4 regions of the Streptomyces sp. NBC_01216 genome follow, and region 3 is predicted to be linked to each of the others. Evidence: riboswitches for the same ligand, from Rfam matches in the RefSeq annotation. Region 3 holds a riboswitch; each other region holds the start of a gene.
The links. Region 3 has a riboswitch for cobalamin ahead of metE (5-methyltetrahydropteroyltriglutamate--homocysteine S-methyltransferase). Riboswitches for the same ligand answer to the same signal wherever they lie in the genome.
Positions count from the first base shown of each region.

Region 1: it holds a riboswitch for cobalamin, as region 3 does, so the genes downstream of both, OG393_RS31790 (acyl-CoA thioesterase) here and metE (5-methyltetrahydropteroyltriglutamate--homocysteine S-methyltransferase) in region 3, are expected to answer to the same signal.
Region 2: it holds a riboswitch for cobalamin, as region 3 does, so the genes downstream of both, OG393_RS25850 (cobalamin biosynthesis protein) here and metE (5-methyltetrahydropteroyltriglutamate--homocysteine S-methyltransferase) in region 3, are expected to answer to the same signal.
Region 4: it holds a riboswitch for cobalamin, as region 3 does, so the genes downstream of both, OG393_RS09740 (ribonucleoside-diphosphate reductase subunit alpha) here and metE (5-methyltetrahydropteroyltriglutamate--homocysteine S-methyltransferase) in region 3, are expected to answer to the same signal.

Region 1 is NZ_CP108677.1:6,991,970-6,996,566, forward strand. It holds gene OG393_RS31780 (NAD-dependent epimerase/dehydratase family protein) at 1-637, opposite strand, end outside; gene OG393_RS31785 (DM13 domain-containing protein) at 793-1,350, shown strand; partial or broken gene OG393_RS31790 (acyl-CoA thioesterase) at 1,496-1,828, opposite strand; cobalamin riboswitch at 1,957-2,164, opposite strand; gene meaB (methylmalonyl Co-A mutase-associated GTPase MeaB) at 2,294-3,280, opposite strand; gene scpA (methylmalonyl-CoA mutase) at 3,285-4,597, opposite strand, start outside.
Region 2 is NZ_CP108677.1:5,768,578-5,773,174, forward strand. It holds gene OG393_RS25840 (putative cobaltochelatase) at 1-280, opposite strand, end outside; gene OG393_RS25845 (cobyric acid synthase) at 402-1,907, opposite strand; gene OG393_RS25850 (cobalamin biosynthesis protein) at 1,904-2,866, opposite strand; cobalamin riboswitch at 2,899-3,021, opposite strand; gene OG393_RS25855 (hypothetical protein) at 3,193-3,414, opposite strand; gene OG393_RS25860 (inorganic phosphate transporter) at 3,436-4,597, opposite strand, start outside.
Region 3 is NZ_CP108677.1:1,476,850-1,481,446, forward strand. It holds gene OG393_RS06295 (Lrp/AsnC family transcriptional regulator) at 1-151, opposite strand, end outside; gene OG393_RS06300 (asparaginase) at 330-1,448, shown strand; cobalamin riboswitch at 1,633-1,831, shown strand; gene metE (5-methyltetrahydropteroyltriglutamate--homocysteine S-methyltransferase) at 2,033-4,354, shown strand.
Region 4 is NZ_CP108677.1:2,324,588-2,329,184, forward strand. It holds gene mctP (monocarboxylate uptake permease MctP) at 1-928, shown strand, start outside; gene OG393_RS09730 (hypothetical protein) at 1,063-1,659, shown strand; gene OG393_RS09735 (GNAT family N-acetyltransferase) at 1,698-2,186, shown strand; cobalamin riboswitch at 2,240-2,364, shown strand; gene OG393_RS09740 (ribonucleoside-diphosphate reductase subunit alpha) at 2,494-4,597, shown strand, end outside.

The DNA of each region.
Region 1 (4,597 bases), 5.5 Mb from region 3:
TCCCCGGCCCGTACACGTTGTGGTAGCGCAGACTGACCGCGGACCCGTCGACGGCTCGCGCCCACGCCGCCGCCAGGTGCTCCTGGGCCAGCTTCGTCGCGGCGTACACGTTCCGCGGGTCGGCTGGGGTGTCCTCGTCGACCAGCCCCGGCGCCAGCAGGGCTCCACACGTGGGGCAGCGCGGTTCGAAGAGCCCCTCCCGGAGGTCCTCGGCGCTGCGGGCGCCGGCCCGGACGCGTCCGTGACGGGGGCACTCGTACCGTCCCTCCCCGTACACGACCATCGACCCCGCGAGGACGAGCCGCCTCGGGCCCGTCTCGGCCATCGCCGCGAGCAGCACGGCGGTGCCCAGGTCGTTGCAGCCCACGTACGCGGGCGCGTCGGCGAAGTCTTTGCCCAGGCCGACCATGGCGGCCTGATGGCAGACCGCGTCGACGCCGCGCAGCGCCGCCCGGACGCTCGGCGCGTCCCTGACGTCGGCGCCCACGAACTCCACCCCCGGCGGCGGCTCCGGAGCGGTCGGGTGCGCGCTGGGCAGCAGCGCGTCGAGGACGACCGGCTCGTGGCCCGCCCTGCCCAGTGCCGTGACGATGTGCGAGCCGATGAACCCGGCTCCTCCTGTGACAAGTACACGCATGGCGGGGACGCTACGGAACGAAGGGCCGCGGCGGAGCGGCCCACGCCGCGCCGTAAGCGTTTCGTCATCACCGTGGCCCTCCCGTCCGGGCCCGTGTTCGCGTTGGATGGCCGAAGAGACATCCGGAACGGAACGAGTGGACGAGGAGGTGCGCCGTGGGGCGCGTCACGAGGAAGTGGTGGTGGACCGGGGCGGCGGTCGTGGCTGTGGCGGTCGCCGCCGGGCTGGTGTGGTTCAAGCCCTGGGCGCTGTGGGTGGACGAGACCGTGCACGAGGCGCTGCCCTCCGCGAGCGCGCCGGCCGCGCCGCCCGCCGCGACCGAGGCCCCCTCGTCCCCGCAGACCACACCGGCCGCCGGCCCGGTCACCCTCGCCGAGGGCACCTTCATCAGCCACGAGCACGCCACCAGCGGCACCGCGAAGATCGTCCGCCTGTCGGACGGCACCCCGGTGCTGCGCCTCGAAGGTCTGGACACCTCCAGCGGCCCGGACCTCCGCGTGTGGCTGAGTGACGCACCGGTCAAGGAAGGGAAGGACGGCTGGCGCGTCTTCGACGACGGCAAGCACGTGAGCCTCGGCAAGCTCAAGGGCAACAAGGGCGACCAGAACTATCCGCTGCCCGCCGACGTGGACTGGGAGGCATACCCGAGCGTCAGCATCTGGTGCGACCGGTTCGACGTGTCCTTCGGCGCCGCGGGTCTCGTACGGACCTGACGGGCCGCGTCTCCCGCGCCGGACGGCCGCGCGCCGTCCGGCCCGCCGGCGGGGACGCGTCCCGCGCGCGCCGGACGGCAAACCGGTCCGCCGTCGCGGCCCGACGGGTCCGTCAGGACAGTCCGGGAAGCGCCACGTCGAGTACCGGCACCGCACGCGGTGAGCCGTCGGCGTCGATCGCGACGAAGGTCAGGAACGCCGTGGCGACCTCGGTGGCGGGCCCCGAGCTGTTCCACCGCTCGGCCGTGACACGCACGCCGACGGTCATCGACGTCCGACCGGCGCGCTCCAGCCCGGCCTCGACGCTCAGCAGGTCCCCGGCCCGCACCGGAGCCAGGAACGTCATCCGGTCCACCGAGACGGTCACGGCCGGACCGTCCGCGTGGCGTCCGGCGGCGGCCGCCGCGGCGTCGTCGATGAGTTTCATCATCACGCCGCCGTGGATGGTGCCGTAGAGGTTGGTGTCGTGGTCGCTCATGATGTGGGCGAGGACCACCCGGGAGTCATCCGGGGTCTTGGTCGTACGTGCGGGGCGGGAGACGGTGCGATCGGCCACGTCAACTCTCCTTCGCGAGTCGCGGCGGTGCTGGGCCGCGCGCACGGGGTACCGGCGCGCGGGCAGCGGCAGGTCTTCGGACTCGCGGGCACGTCCACCGGGGTCGACCGGGGGACACCTAGTGGCCGTCGCTTCCCGGGCCGGTGCGGGCCCAGTGCGTATGACGGCGGTCGTTCCCGCTCACCGCTGCGGGGCAGTCCCGGATTCCCACCGGGTTCCCTCTCGCGATCCGGAAGTACCGAAGAGCGGGCTTCGCTCCCGGATCGTGTCGACGCCCGGCGGCCCCCGTGCCGGAGGCAGGGGGGAGCGGGGCGAACCAGCTGCGGGCACCACCCTACGTGCCGGGCGGTGACCGCCCGGCAGGTAGGGCCACCGGGAGGGCCGCGCTCAGGCCCGGCCCTCCCGGAAGGCGCTCAGGATGCGCTCCGCCGCGAGCGTCGCGGTCAGCCGCCCGTCCCGTACCTGGCGCTCGACCTCCGGCGTGAGCGCCCGTACGGCGGGATCGGCGTGCAGCCGGCCCAGCAGTTCGTCACGCACCATCGTCCAGGCCCAGTCCACCTGCTGGTCCCGGCGCCGGGCGGCCAGCCGGCCCGCCGCGTCCAGGAGCGAGCGGTGCCCTTCGAGGCGCTCCCAGATCTCCTCCAGGCCGGTCGACTCGCGCGCGCTGCAGCTGAGGACCGGCGGCGTCCACACCGCCTCCCGGCCGTGCATCAGCCTCAGCGCGCCCGCCAGTTCCCGCGCCGCGGCGCGCGCGTCGGTCGCGTGGGGCCCGTCCGCCTTGTTCACCGCCACGACGTCGGCCAGCTCCAGGACACCCTTCTTGATCCCCTGCAGTTGGTCCCCGGTGCGTGCCAGCGTGAGCAGCAGGAAGGAGTCGACCATGTTCGCCACGGCCGTCTCCGACTGCCCTACACCCACGGTCTCCACCAGCACCACGTCGTACCCCGCCGCCTCCATGACCACGATCGACTCGCGCGTCGCCTTGGCCACACCGCCGAGGGTGCCGGCGGTGGGGGAGGGCCGCACGAACGCAGCCGGGTCGACCGCCAGCCGCTCCATACGGGTCTTGTCGCCCAGGATCGAGCCGCCGGTGCGGGTGGAGGACGGGTCCACGGCGAGCACCGCCACCTTGTGCCCGAGGCCGGTCAGCATCGTGCCGAAGGTGTCGATGAAGGTGGACTTGCCCACGCCGGGCACGCCGCTGATCCCGATCCGCCGGGCCCGGCCGCTGTGCGGCAGCAGCTCGGTCAGCAACTCCTGCGCGAGGGCCCGGTGGTCCGGGCGGGTGGACTCGACCAGGGTGATGGCACGCGCGACCAGCGCGCGCCTCCCCTCCCGGACACCCTTCGCGTACGTGTCGATGTCGATGGCCATGGGGTCAGCGGCCGTGCCCCAGGTCGGCCGCCAGGCGGCGTACGAGGTCCGCTGCCGCGTCGGGGATGACCGTGCCGGGCGGGAAGACGGCGGCCGCCCCCATCTCCAGGAGGGTGGGCACGTCCTGGGGCGGGATGACTCCGCCGACCACGATCATGATGTCCTCGCGGCCCTCCGCGGCGAGTTCCTCCCGCAGCGCGGGCACGAGCGTGAGGTGTCCGGCCGCCAGCGAGGAGACGCCCACGATGTGGACGTCCGCCTCGACGGCCTGTCGGGCGACCTCCGCCGGGGTCTGGAAGAGGGGACCGACGTCCACGTCGAAGCCCAGGTCGGCGAAGGCCGTGGCGATCACCTTCTGGCCGCGGTCGTGCCCGTCCTGGCCCATCTTGGCGACCAGGATGCGCGGGCGACGGCCCTCGGCCTCCTCGAAGGCGTCCACCAGGGCGCGCGTGCTCTCCACGGACGGGGACTCCCCGGCTTCGTTGCGGTACACATCGGAGATCGTACGGATCTGGCCCGCGTGCCGTCCGTACACCTTCTCCAGGGCGTCGGAGATCTCACCCACCGTCGCTTTCGCCCGAGCGGCCCGCACGGCCAGCTCCAGCAGGTTCCCCGAACCTCCGGCGGCCCGGGTGAGGTCGTCGAGCGCGGCCAGGCACGCCCGCTCGTCCCGTTCCTCGCGCAGCCGTCGCAGCTTCTCGATCTGCCGGGCGCGCACGGAGGAGTTGTCGACCTTGAGGACGTCGATCTCCTCGTCGCCGTCCACGCGGTACTTGTTCACACCGATCACCGGCTGCCGGCCGGAGTCGATCCGGGCCTGCGTGCGGGCGGCGGCCTCCTCCACACGCAGCTTCGGGATGCCCGCGTCGATGGCCTGCGCCATGCCGCCGGCGGCCTCGACCTCCTCGATGTGCTGCCAGGCCCGGCGGGCCAGGTCGTATGTCAGCCGCTCCACGTAGGCGCTGCCGCCCCAGGGGTCGATGACCCGGGTGGTGCCCGACTCCTGCTGGAGGAGCAGCTGGGTGTTGCGGGCGATGCGGGCGGAGAAGTCGGTCGGCAGGGCGAGGGCCTCGTCGAGGGCGTTGGTGTGCAGCGACTGGGTGTGGCCCTGGGTGGCCGCCATCGCCTCCACACAGGTGCGGGTGACGTTGTTGAACACGTCCTGCGCGGTGAGCGACCAGCCGGAGGTCTGCGAATGGGTACGCAGGGAGAGCGACTTGGCGTTCCGCGGGTCGAACTGCCTCACCAGCTTCGCCCACAGCAGCCGGGCCGCGCGCAGTTTGGCGACCTCCATGAAGAAGTTCATGCCGATCGCCC
Region 2 (4,597 bases), 4.3 Mb from region 3:
CCACCATCCGCGCGGGACGGTCGGCGGCCGGGCCGGCCTCGTGCGGGCCGTCCGGGCAGGCCGGATCGGGCGCGCCCGGGTCGCAGCTGAACCGGCAGCCCGCGACCACCGGCACCGCCGGCAGCAGGTCCGCGAGCGCGCGGACGGCCGTGCTCTTGGCGGTGCCCTTCTCGCCGCGGACGAGGACACCGCCCACCGCCGGGCTGACGGCGTTCAGCAGCAGCGCCAGCCGCAGGTCGTCCATGCCGACGACGGCGGTGAACGGGTACCGGGTGCTCATCGGTCGATCCTTCCTTCGCGTTCGCTGTGCGTCTCCCACGGGGCGTGCGGCCCTCGTGCGCGCGTGGTGCGGGTGGTGTCGTGTGTCCCGCCCGTGAGGCGCGGGGCGTCCACGGGCGCGGTCACGGAGCGCCCGGCGGGATGAAGGGCAGACCGGCCGGCGGCCCGGTCTCGATGAGCCGGAGCAGCGCGTCCGTGTCGGCGTGTTCCTCGATCAGGTCGCCCAGCCGGTCCAGCTGTTCCTCGCGCAGCGCGCCGAAGGACGTGTCCGGCGCGGGGACGAAGCGGCGTGAGGCGCCCGCGGCCACCTCGCGCAGGAACGCCCGGCGGAATCCGTCGCTCTCCAGCGAGCCGTGCCAGTGCGTGCCCCAGACGGCGCCGACCCGGCAGCCGTCCAGGAAGGGGGCCCCGCCCAGGACCTCGGCGACGCCGTGATGGATCTCGTAGCCCTCGACCCGCTCGCCGAGCGCCTCGCCGACCGGACGGGCCAGTGTCTTGCCCGCGGCGAACCGGACCCGTACCGGCAGCAGGCCGAGCCCGTCGACCGTCCCGGCCTTCGACTCGACCTCGTCCTCGATCCGCTCCCCGAGCGCCTGGAAGCCGCCGCAGATGCCGAGGACCGGCCGGCCCTCCGCCGCCCGCCGCGCGAGGGCGTCCGCGAGGCCGCGCTCGCGCAGCCAGGCCAGCGCCCGTACCGTGCCGCGGGTGCCCGGCACGATCACCAGGTCCGCGTCGACGAGCTCCTCGGCCCGGTCCACGAAGCGCACCACCACGCCCGGCTCGGCGGCCAGCGCGTCCACGTCCGTGAAGTTGGACATGAGGGGCACGGCGCAGACCGCGACCCGCAGTACGTCCTCGCCGACGGGCGGGGCCACGACCGACTCGCGGACCGCGCCGCGCATCGAGACCCGCAGCCCGTCCTCCTCGTCGATGCCGAGCCCGTGGGCGTAGGGCAGAACGCCGAAGGTCCGGCGTCCGGTCAGCCCGTGCAGCATGTCGAGCCCCGGCTCCAGCAGCGTGACGTCGCCGCGGAACTTGTTCACCAGGTAGCCCGCGATCAGTTCCTGGTCCTCCGGTGCCAGCAGGGCCGTCGTGCCGAAGAACTGGGCGAACACCCCGCCCCGGTCGATGTCGCCGACCACGAGCACCGGCAGTCGCGCGGCGCGCGCGATGCCCATGTTCACGATGTCGGTGCGCCGCAGATTGATCTCGGCCGGACTGCCCGCCCCCTCGCAGATCACGGCGTCATACGTGCCCCGCAGCTCCTCCAGGCACGCCAGGACCGGCTCGAAGAGCTCCTTCTGCCGTCCCCCGTGATAGCCGCGCGCGCTCAGCTCGCCGACCGGCCTGCCCATCAGGACGACCTGGCTGGAACGGTCGCTGCCGGGCTTCAGCAGCACCGGGTTCATCAGGGCCGTCGGCTCCACTCGCGCGGCCTGCGCCTGCATGGCCTGCGCCCGCCCGATCTCCGCGCCCTCGCGGGTCACGAAGGAGTTCAGGGACATGTTCTGGCCCTTGAAGGGGGCCACCTTCACGCCCCGGCGGACCAGCCAGCGGCAGATGCCGGCCGTGACGACGCTCTTTCCCGCGTCGGACGTGGTCCCGGCGACCAGCAGTCCGCCCCTCATATCAGCCTCCGCTTGATGGCACCTATGATCATCCGGCCGCCCGCGCAGGTCACCAGCGTCAGCGCGGTCACCCGTCGCGAGAGCCGTACGGCCCGTTCGATGTCGGCGACCTCCACGTCCCGTCCGGGCGCGTTCAGCGCGGGCCGGTGCTCGACCCGTCCGCCGTACGAGAGCGTCCCCCCGAGCCGTACGCCGAGCGCCCCCGCGAACGAGGACTCCACCGGACCGGCGTTCGGGCTGGGATGCCGCCCGGCGTCGGCCCGCCAGGCGCGCAAGGACCCGCGCGGGTCGCCGCCGGCCACCGTGGCGAGCGCGGCGGTCAGCCGGGCCCCCGGCCAGCCGGCGACGTCGTCCAGCCTGGCCGAGGCCCAGCCGAAGCGCCGGTGACGCGGGGACCTGTGGCCGACCATGGCGTCCAGGGTGTTCACGGCCCGGAACCCCACCAGGCCCGGGACACCGGCGGCGGCGCCCCACACGAGCGCCCCCACGACCGCGTCGGAGGTGTTCTCGGCGACGGACTCCACGACCGCGCGGGCCATCGCCGGGCCGTCCAGGGAGTGCGGATCACGCCCGCACAGGTGCGGCAGCCGTTCGCGGGCGACCTCCAGGTCCCCGGCGGCCAGGGCGCCGCCGATGGCGCGGGCCTCCCGGCCCAGGGTCGTCCCGCCGACGACGGCCCACACGGTGGCCGCGGTCAGGGCGACGGACGCGGCGGGCCGGTCCCGGACGGCCCGCGCGGCCAGCGCTCCGGCCGCCGCGGCGCCTCCGGCGCAGAGGGCGGTGTGCAACGCGCCCCAGCCGCGGTGGTCGTGCCACAGAAGACGTTCGACGGTGCCGGCGAACCGCCCGAAACCGGCGACCGGATGGCCGCGGCGGGGGTCGCCGACGAGCAGGTCCGCGGCCAGACCGGCGGCGGCGCCGTACGCGAATACACCGGTGGCTGCAATGCGGCCAGGCATGGCGCTGTGTCCTCACTCAGGGTCCGCGCCCTGGCTCGACGTGACCGACGGCGAGAGTTCCTGGCTCCCGGGGAGGGTTCCCCGGTCACAGTGGCGGGACCGCGCCGGATTCGCACCGGGCTTCCTCTTCTGCCGCCGTCATGGCCCCGGAAGTCCACCACGCTGCGCGAACACCCGTCAACTCACCCTTGACCTGCGGCGGGACAGTGTGCGAAGCCCCACAGCCGACCCGCGCACAGGAAGGGCGGCGCGGCCCGTACGCACAGGACGGCCGGGCGGGCCGCACCCGAAGGTGCGGCCCGCCCGGCCGTCGGTGCTCGCCGCCGTCAGGCGACGATCAGATAGATGCCGTACGCGACGGCCGCCGCGCACAGGGCGAAGCAGGCGTAGGCGCCGGTGCGCGCCAGGGCGGCGGAGCCGCCCTGTGCGGCGGCCTGCTCCTGCTTGGAGAGGCCGACGATGCCGAGGGTGAACAGGCCCACGAGGGCGACGGTCGCCACGAGGCTGACTCCGAAGACGGAGCCGAGAGCTGCCCAGTCGATCTTCATGCGTGCGTGTCCCTTGGTTCCTTAGACCGCCGCGGCGGGGGCCGCGGGGGCTGCCGGGTCCGTGGGGGCCGGCGCGGGGATGGTGGTCTTGAGCTCCTCGGCCGCGGCGACCGCGGTTCCGGTGGGCGGCGGGGTGACGGCCGCGATCGCGGTGGTCACGACACCGGCGGGCTCGTCGTCGAGGTCGTCCGCGGTGACGTTGCTGTGGTCGACCGGCTTGCGGCGGGACAGGGCCCAGATGACGCCCGACCCGGCGACCAGCAGGATCGCGACGACGACGATGCCCCAGGTGCCCTGCTTGGTGAGGAACTCGGCGCCGGCGCCGACCAGTCCGGCGGCGGGCAGGGTCAGGCCCCAGGCGACGAACATCCGGGTCGCGGTGGACCAGCGGACGACACCGCCCTTGCGGCCGAGGCCCGCGCCCATCACGGCACCGGAGCAGGACTGCGTGGTGGAGAGGGAGAAGCCGAGGTGGGAGGAGGCCAGGATGACCGTGGCCGCGCTGGTCTGGGCGGCGAAGCCCTGCGGCGGCCGGAGGTCGGTCAGGCCCTTGCCCATGGTGCGGATGATGCGCCAGCCGCCGAGGTAGGTGCCGAGCGCGATGGCCACACCGGCCGCGACGATGACCCACATCGGAGGGTTGGAGCCGGGGACGAGGACGCCGCCGGTGACCAGGGCGAGGGTGATGACACCCATGGTCTTCTGGGCGTCGTTGGTGCCGTGGGCGAGGGAGACGAGGCCGGCGGAGGCGATCTGCCCGGCACGGTAGCCCTTGGCCGTGGCCTTCGCGTCGGTCCGGGAACCGATCCGGTACGTCAGCCTGGTGGCCGCCCAGGCGGCCAGTCCGGCGACGACCGGTGCGGCGATCGCGGGGAGCAGGACCTTGGTGACGACGGTGCCGCCGTTGACCGCGGACCAGCCGGCCGACATGACGGCCGCGCCTATGAGGCCGCCGAAGAGAGCGTGGGAGGAGCTGGACGGAAGTCCGAGCAGCCAGGTCAGCAGATTCCAGAGGATGGCACCGACGAGCGCCGCGAAGATCACTTCGGTACGAATGCCCTGTTCGTTGATGATCCCGCCGGAGATCGTCTTGGCGACCTCCACGGACAGGAACGCACCGACCAGGTTGAGCACGGCGGACATGGCCACCGCCGTCTTGGGCTTGAGGGCACCGGTCGAGATG
Region 3 (4,597 bases):
GGTACCCCTGGATGACGCCGTCCTGCTCCAGCTGCCGCACCCGCCGCATGCAGGCGGAGGCGCTCAGCCCGACCCGCTGGGCCAGATCCAGGTTGGTCAGCCGGCCGTCCTCCTGGAGCTCGCGCAAGATTTGTGCGTCGATTCGATCCATCTCGCAATTATGCGCGCAGGTACAGACAGAAGGGTGCCTCTTTCGCAAACACATTGCGAGCCTTTTGTCCTATTCTTTCGGCGGCACGCTTCGGCCGCGCGCGAGTACGCCCCCACACCCCCACGGTCGCCCTCGCACTCCCCCGCGACGACGACGCCCGATCCCTGGAGCAGACGACATGGAATGGATCCGTGACGACAGGCCCCGCCGCATCAAGCTGATCAGCACGGGCGGCACGATAGCCAGTCGCTGGCAGGGCACCGGCTACGCCGCCGACGCCTCGGGAGACGACGTCCTGGCGACGGCGGCCCGGCCTGAGGGCATCGAGGTCGAGGTGGTCGACCTCTTCAACGTCAACAGCTCCCGCATGACCACCGCCCGCCAGCTGACCCTGCTGCGCGCGGTGCACGAGGCCCTCGCCGATCCGGGCGTCGACGGGATCGTCGTCACACACGGCACCGACACCCTGGAGGAGTCGGCCTTCTTCCTGGACCTCCATCACTCCGACCCGCGTCCGGTGGTCTTCACCGGTGCCCAGCGCCCGCTCGGCACGGGGGACGGCGACGGACCCGGGAACGTCTACGACGCGCTTCAGGTCGCGGCCTCGGTGCGCGAGCTCGGCGTACTGGTGGTCTTCGACGGTGTGGTCCACGCGGCACGTGGCACCGTGAAGGCGCAGACCCTGGCGGCGGCGGCGTTCGCCGACCCCTCCGAGCCGAGCCTCGGCAAGGCCGGCTTCGCCAAGGTGGACGTGCGGCGCCGCCCGGACCGCCCGGCTCCGCTTCCGCTGCCGCAGGCCGCCGTCGACGGGAACGACGGGCCCTTCCCCCGCGTCGACATCGTCACCCACCACAGCGACGGTGACCCGCTCCTCCTCAACGCGGCGGTCGCCGCGGGCGCCCGGGGCGTGGTGCTGGTCGGCACCGGCGCGGGCAACGCCACCCCCGAGATCGCCGAGGCCGTCGCCGAAGCCGTCGCGCAGGGCGTCGTCGTGGCCCTCAGCACCCGGGTGCACTCCGGACCGGTGGCCGAGATGTACACCGGCGGCGGCGCCGTGGACCTGGTCGCGGCGGGGGCCGTACTCGCCGGTACGCTGCGCGCCGGCCAGGCCCGGATGGCCCTCCTCGCGACCCTGCTGTCCGACGTCGCCCCCGCACGGCGCGACACGCTGCTGCGGGACCTCCTGAACGGCCCGACCCGTGCGGAACCTGCCCTGGCTGCCGGCGGGTCGGGCTCACGCTTCTCCGGAACCCACGCCTCGGCCGCGGTCGTCCGGAAGCACGCCGTCCTCCACTGAGGAACCGGCACCCGGACACTCGGCGCGGAATCGTTTCCGTTCCCCCGCGCGCCCGGGGGCGCCGCCGCGTCCCCGTCCCCCTGCCCGCCGGGGCCGCCCTGCGGCCGCGGCGGGCAGGGGCGCTTCTCGGCCAACTCGCGCCTGAGGTACGGAAGACGCCCGCCGCCGACTAGGCTGGCGGACGCAACTGGTTCGCCCCGTCCGCCAGGCGGGAGCGTCGCAAGAGGGAACCCGGTGGGAATCCGGGACTGCCCCGCAGCGGTGAGTGGGAACGACCGCCGTCATACGCACTGGGCCCGCGAGGGCCCGGGAAGCGACGGCCAATAGGTGTCCGCCTCGACGAGAGGCCGGGCGCGCCCACGAGTCCGAAGACCTGCCCGTTGCCCGCGCGCGACCGATCGCGCGCGGCCATCCCGGTGACCTCGAGGGCGGGTCGGCGTACAGAGCGGGCGGCGGCCCGTACCGGTGTGCATGCGTCCGGCGCGTGCCGGCACCCGGCCGCGGCGGCCCGTTCGTCCCGTACCCCTTCGCGCCTTCGTCCCGTCGCCGGGACGCATGGATTCACGCTCGCGAAGGAGAGTTCCGTGACGACAAGGGCGACACGACGGGCCGCGGCGACGGCCACCGTCCACGGGTACCCGCGCCAGGGCCGGGACCGGGAACTGAAGAAGGCCGTCGAGGGGTACTGGCGGGGCGGCGTCGACGCCGAGACCCTGCGTAAGACCGCCCAGGACCTGCGCCGCGCCACCTGGATGCAACTGGCGGACGGGGGCATCACCGAGGTGCCGACCGGTGACTTCTCTTACTACGACCACGTCCTCGACACCAGCGTCATGGTCGGCGCAGTGCCCGACCGCCATCGCGACGCCGTCGCCGCCGACCCGCTCGACGGCTACTTCGCCATGGCGCGCGGCACGCAGGACCTGGCACCGCTGGAGATGACCAAGTGGTTCGACACCAACTACCACTACCTGGTCCCCGAACTCGGACCCGACACCGTGTTCACCGCCGACTCCGGCAAGCAGGTCGCGGAGCTGCGCGAGGCGCGGGCCCTGGGGCTCGCCGCCCGGCCGGTGCTGCTGGGTCCGGTCACCTACCTGCTGCTGGCCAAGCCGGCACCCGGCGTCGCCGACGGCTTCCGTCCCCTCTCCCTGCTCGACCGGCTGCTGCCCGTGTACGGCCAGGTGCTGGCCGACCTGAGGGCCTCCGGCGCCGAGTGGGTCCAGCTGGACGAACCCGCCCTGGTCCAGGACCGCACGGCGGCCGAACTCGACGCGGTCGCCCGGATCTACCACGAACTCGGCTCCCTCACCGACCGTCCCCGGCTGCTCGTCGCCTCCTACTTCGACCGGCTCGGCGCCGCCCTCCCCGTCCTGGTCAGGTCCCCCGTCGACGGGCTGGCCGTCGACTTCACCGGCCCCGCCGCCGCCAACCTCGACGACCTCGCCGCGGTCGGCGGGCTGCCCGGCCGCCGCCTGATCGCGGGGGTGGTCGACGGGCGCAACATCTGGATCAACGACCACGAGAAGTCCCTCGCCACGCTCGGCACCCTGCTGGGTCTCGCGGGGACGGTCGACGTCGCCGCCTCCTGCTCCCTGCTGCACGTCCCCCTCGACGCGACCGCCGAACGCGGCATCGACCCGCAGATCGCCCGCTGGCTCGCCTTCGCCCGCCAGAAGACGGCCGAGGTCTTCACCCTCGCCCGCGGCCTGTCCCGCGGCACCGAGGCGATCGCGGCGGAGCTCGCCGCCAACAAGGCCGCGCTCGCCTCCCGTTCGACATCGGCGCTCACCCGCGATCCGGCGGTACGGGCCAGGGCGGCGGCGGTCACCGACGCCGACCGCCGCCGTACGCAGCCCTACGGCCCGCGCGCCGCCGCCCAGCGCGACGCCCTCGGTCTGCCGCCGCTGCCGACCACGTCCATCGGCTCCTTCCCGCAGACCGACGAGCTCCGCGCCGCGCGGGCCGGGCTGCGGACGGGCCGGCTCGACACGGCGGGCTACGAGGAACGGATCGAGGCCGAGATCCGGGAGGTCGTCGCCTTCCAGGAGCGCGCCGGTCTGGACGTCCTCGTCCACGGCGAGCCGGAACGCAACGACATGGTGCAGTACTTCGCCGAGCAGCTCACCGGGTACCTCGCCACCCGGCACGGCTGGGTCCAGTCGTACGGGACCCGGTACGTCCGGCCGCCGATCCTGGCCGGGGACATCTCGCGCCCGGACCCGATGACGGTGCGCTGGACGACGTACGCCCAGTCGCTGACCGCGCGGCCCGTCAAGGGGATGCTGACCGGACCGGTCACGATGCTGGCCTGGTCCTTCGTCCGCGACGACCAGCCGCTCGCCGACACCGCCCGCCAGGTCGCGCTCGCGCTGCGCGACGAGGTGGCCGATCTGGAAGCGGCCGGGACCGCGGTGATCCAGGTGGACGAGCCCGCCTTGCGCGAGACGCTTCCCCTGCGGGCCGACCGGCACGCCGGGTACCTGGAGTGGGCGACGGAGGCGTTCCGGCTGACGACGAGCGGGGTCCGTCCGCAGACGCAGATCCACACCCACATGTGCTACGCGGAGTTCGGCGACATCCTGGGGGCGATCGACGACCTCGACGCGGACGTCATCAGCCTGGAGGCCGCCCGCTCGCACATGGCCGTCGCCGCCGAGCTCGCGTCGTCCGCGTATCCGCGCGAGGCGGGCCCCGGTGTCTGGGACATCCACTCGCCCCGGGTCCCGTCCCCCGGGGAGGCGACCGAGCTGCTGCGCGAAGCGCTCAAGGCGATCCCCGCCGACCGCCTGTGGGTCAACCCGGACTGCGGACTGAAGACGCGAGCCTGGCCGGAGACCCGGGCCTCGCTCGCGAGCCTGGTCGCGGCGGCCCGCACGCTGCGGACGGAACTGTCCGGATCGTGAACCGCCCGCCCCGGGGCGGCCGGAGCAGGCCGCCCCGGGGCCGCAGGGCCGGTGGGCCGGGCGGGGTCCCGGCCCACCGGAGCCGGCCGGGGGAGGGTGCGAGGCCGTTCCCGGCCCGTCGCACGGAGGTGCTCCCGCCGACCGGCCCGCCGATTCGCCTCTCCGGGCGAGTGCCGTGCACCGGCCGGGGGCAGGCGCGGTGAGGCGACGCGCTTCCCGCCGGGGCCGCGCGCATCATGGGCC
Region 4 (4,597 bases), 850 kb from region 3:
GACGTACGCCACGGTCAACCCCGTCACGGGCAAACCGCGCGGCGCGCTGGTACCGGGCGAGATGGGCCAGTGGGGCTACGCGACGCTGGCGCTCGGCTCGGCGCTGGCGCTCTTCATGTACCCGCACTCGATCACGGCGACGCTCTCCTCGCGCAGCCGTGACGTCATCCGCCGCAACACCACGATCCTGCCGCTCTACTCGCTGATGCTGGGGCTGCTCGCGCTGCTCGGCTTCATGGCGATCGCGGCGGGCGTCAAGGTCGGCAACGCCCAGCTGGCCATCCCGCAGCTCTTCGAGAACATGTTCCCCGACTGGTTCGCGGGCGTCGCCTTCGCCGCCATCGGCATCGGCGCGCTGGTGCCGGCGGCGATCATGTCGATCGCCGCGGCCAATCTCTTCACCCGCAACATCTACAAGGACTTCCTGAAACCGGACGCCACGCCACAGCAGCAGACCAAGGTGTCCAAGCTGGTGTCGCTGCTGGTCAAGGTCGGCGCGCTGGTCTTCGTCCTGACCATGGACAAGACCGTGGCGATCAACTTCCAGCTGCTCGGCGGCATCTGGATCCTCCAGACCCTGCCGGCACTGGTCGGCGGCCTGTTCACCCGCTGGTTCCACCGCTGGGCCCTGCTGGCGGGCTGGGCGGTCGGCATGGTGTACGGCACGGCGGCGGCCTACGGCGTGGCGAGTCCGACACAGAAGCACTTCGGCGGCTCCTCCGCCGAGATCCCCGGCATCGGCGAGATCGGCTACATCGGCCTCACCGCCTTCGTGCTCAACGTGGTGGTGACCGTCGTCCTGACCTTCGTCCTCAAGGCGGTCAAGGCTCCCGAGGGCGTGGACGAGACCTCTCCCTCGGACTACACCGCGGACGCCGGCGAGCCGGGCGTGCGGGCCGAACTGGCGAAGGCCGGCCCCGGCCGCTGACCCGCGCCGTCGCCCGCGAGGCGCCGGAGGCCGCCGCGATCCCCCACGGAATCACGCGGCGGCCTTCGTCACGCACAGACATACGCACAGGCACGCGCATACGCATACGCATACGCATACGCAAGGATGTTCGCATGAGAACCGTCCCGCGCCTCGCCCACCTCGCCGTGGCACCCCTCGCGCTCGCCCTCACCGGCTGTGGTACGGAGCGCCTCGGCGCCTCGCCCCCCGACCACGCTGAACTCGTGGCACGCGCCTCGGCGGCCCAGACCCGTGTCGAGCACGTGTACGTCACCGAGGCGGAGGGATTCACCCTCGCACGGCAGTCGGCGGGAGTCATCGGCGACGACGGCTTCCGGCTCACGTACGTCGCGAAGGACGGAGCGCGGCTCACCCTGTCCGCGGAGCGGCAGCCGTTCACCGACAAGGACTGCTCCGCTCCGTCCCAGGGCGAGACCTGCGCGCGGGAGGACGGGAGCTGGTACCGCCACTCCGCGTACGGACACACCTACGTGCGCAACGAGGGCGCGCTTCGCATCACGCTCGGCGCGCCGCTCTCGGTGTCCAGGGAGACACTGCGTGAGACCGCCGCGCGGGCCCACCGCGCCGACGACGCCGAACTGGACGCCGTGCTGCCCGAGGAGACCGGCCCCCGGATACCCGTCGAACGCGGAGACCTGCCGCCCGAGGGCGACGGGGCGCCGGACAACTCGGTGGGCGTGGGCGGGTGACGGACATCGGACCACACCGATGGGACATCAGGATCCGAGTGGCACGGCCCGAGGAGTACGAGGCTCTGGGCGAGCTCACCGCGCGGGCCTGTCTCGACGACGGGCACCTCGACTTCGGTGTGCACGACGCGTACCTCGATGTGCTGAGGGACGTGCCCCGGCGGGCCGCCGAGGCCGAGGTGCTGGTCGCACTGGACGGCGCGGGCCGGCCGGCCGGGGGCGTGACCTTCGTCTCGGGCCCCACCAGTCCGTGGGCCGACATCGCCCGGGAGGGCGAGGCGGAGTTCCGGATGCTCGCCGTCTCCGCGGACGCCCGTGGCCGGGGCGTCGGAGAGTCGCTCGTTCGGGCCTGTGTGGAGCGGGCGCGGGCGACACCGGGATGCCGACGCGTGGTGCTCTCCACCCAGCCGGGCATGACCTCCGCGCACCGCGTGTACGAGCGGCTGGGCTTCGTCCGCACCCCCGGACGGGACTGGGAGCCGATCCCGGGACTGGTGGAACTGCGCACTTACGCCCTGGAGCTGTGAACAGGTAGCGACACAACATGTGGGGGGTGTCCTGCGGGGCGCCCCCCACATGTATGCTCATGCTCGCTGTCGCCGCAGGGGAATCCGGTGGAAGTCCGGAACTGTCCCGCAACGGTGTGCTTTTGGCGCTTTCGTCCGCCAGGTGAGTCCGAAGACCTGCCGACAGCGCACCCGGTCCGTCCGTTCCGGGTGCCACAGACGTCCGGGCCTCGCGGAGTGGGCCGGCGGCGGCACACCCCTGCCCGTGGGTGCCCGTCTGCCCGCCTTCCCCCCGTCGGCCCCGAGCCGAGCGAGGGAGAGCCCCCACGTGACCATCGCGCCCGCCGATCCGGCCACAGCGATCGAGAGCGACGGACCCGGGACCGTGCTGCTGCGGACCCTGACCGACCTCACCGCCGATCTCCCCGACGCCGACCCCGGCAGAATCGCCGCCGCGGCGCTGCGCGGCCGGAACGCCGGTTCGGACGAGGCGGAACTGCGCGAGCTGGCCACCGAGGCGGCCGCCGGCCTGATCGCCGAGGACCCCTCCTACTCCCGGCTCGCCGCCCGGCTCCTGACGATCACCATCGCCGACGAGGCGGCCGGCCAGGGGGCGGTGTGCTTCTCCGCGTCCGTCGCCGTCGGCCACCGCGAGGGCCTGATCGCCGACCGCACGGCCGCGTTCGTCCGGTCGCACGCCGGGCGGCTCGACGCGGCCCTGGACCGCTCCGCCGACGACCGCTTCGGCTACTTCGGCCTGCGGACCCTCTACTCGCGCTACCTGCTGCGCCACCCGATCACCCGCAAGGTCATCGAGACCCCGCAGCACTTCATGCTGCGGGTGGCCGCCGGACTGGCCGAGGACGGCTCGGAGCGGGCGCTGGACGAGGTCACGTCGCTCTACGGGCTGATGAGCCGGCTCGACTACCTGCCCTCCTCGCCCACGCTGTTCAACTCCGGCACCCGTCACCCGCAGATGTCGTCCTGCTACCTGCTCGACTCGCCGCAGGACGAGCTGGACTCGATCTACGACCGCTACCACCAGGTGGCGCGCCTGTCGAAGCACGCCGGCGGCATCGGTCTGTCGTACTCGCGCGTCCGCGCCCGCGGTTCGCTGATCCGCGGCACCAACGGGCACTCGAACGGCATCGTGCCGTTCCTGAAGACCCTGGACGCCTCCGTCGCGGCCGTGAACCAGGGCGGCCGGCGCAAGGGCGCCGCCGCCGTCTACCTGGAGACCTGGCACGCGGACATCGAGGAGTTCCTGGAGCTGCGCGACAACACCGGTGAGGACGCCCGGCGTACGCACAACCTGAACCTGGCGCACTGGATCCCGGACGAGTTCATGCGGCGCGTCGACGCCGACGCCGAGTGGTCGCTGTTCTCCCCGGCCGACGTGCCCGAACTGGTCGACCTGTGGGGCGAGGAGTTCGACGCCGCGTACCGCCGCGCGGAGGCCGCGGGCCTGGCTCGCAAGACCATGCCGGCCCGTGACCTGTACGGCCGGATGATGCGGACCCTGGCCCAGACCGGCAACGGCTGGATGACCTTCAAGGACGCGTCGAACCGCACCGCCAACCAGACGGCGGAGCCGGGCCACACGGTCCACTCCTCCAACCTCTGCACGGAGATCCTGGAGGTCACGGACGACGGCGAGACGGCGGTCTGCAACCTGGGCTCGGTCAACCTCGGCGCCTTCGTGGACCTGAGGTCAGGCGACATCGACTGGGAGCGGCTCGACGAGACCGTCCGTACCGCCGTCACCTTCCTCGACCGCGTGGTGGACATCAACTTCTACCCGACCGAGCAGGCCGGCCGGTCCAACGCCCGCTGGCGGCCCGTCGGGCTGGGCGCGATGGGCCTCCAGGACGTCTTCTTCAAGCTGCGGCTGCCCTTCGACTCCACCGAGGCCCGTGCGCTGTCGACGAGGATCGCCGAGCGCATCATGCTCGCCGCCTACGAGGCCTCAGCCGACCTCGCCGAGCGCAACGGCCCCCTGCCCGCCTGGGACAAGACCCGGGCCGCCCGGGGGGTGCTGCACCCGGACCACTACGACGTGCGGCCGAACTGGCCGGAGCGCTGGACCGCGCTGCGCGAGCGCGTCGCCGCGGTCGGGATGCGCAACTCGCTGCTGCTGGCCATCGCGCCGACGGCGACCATCGCCTCGATCGCGGGCGTGTACGAGTGCATCGAGCCGCAGGTCTCCAACCTGTTCAAGCGCGAGACGCTGTCCGGCGAGTTCCTCCAGGTCAACTCCTACCTGGTCGACGAGCTGAAGCGGCTCGGCGTGTGGGACGCGCAGACCCGTGAGGCGCTGCGCGAGTCCAACGGGTCGGTGGCCGGCTTCGGCTGGGTCCCGGACGAGGTGCGCGAGCTGTACCGGACGGCCTGGGAGATCCCGCAGCGCGGTCTGATCGACATGGCGGCGGCCC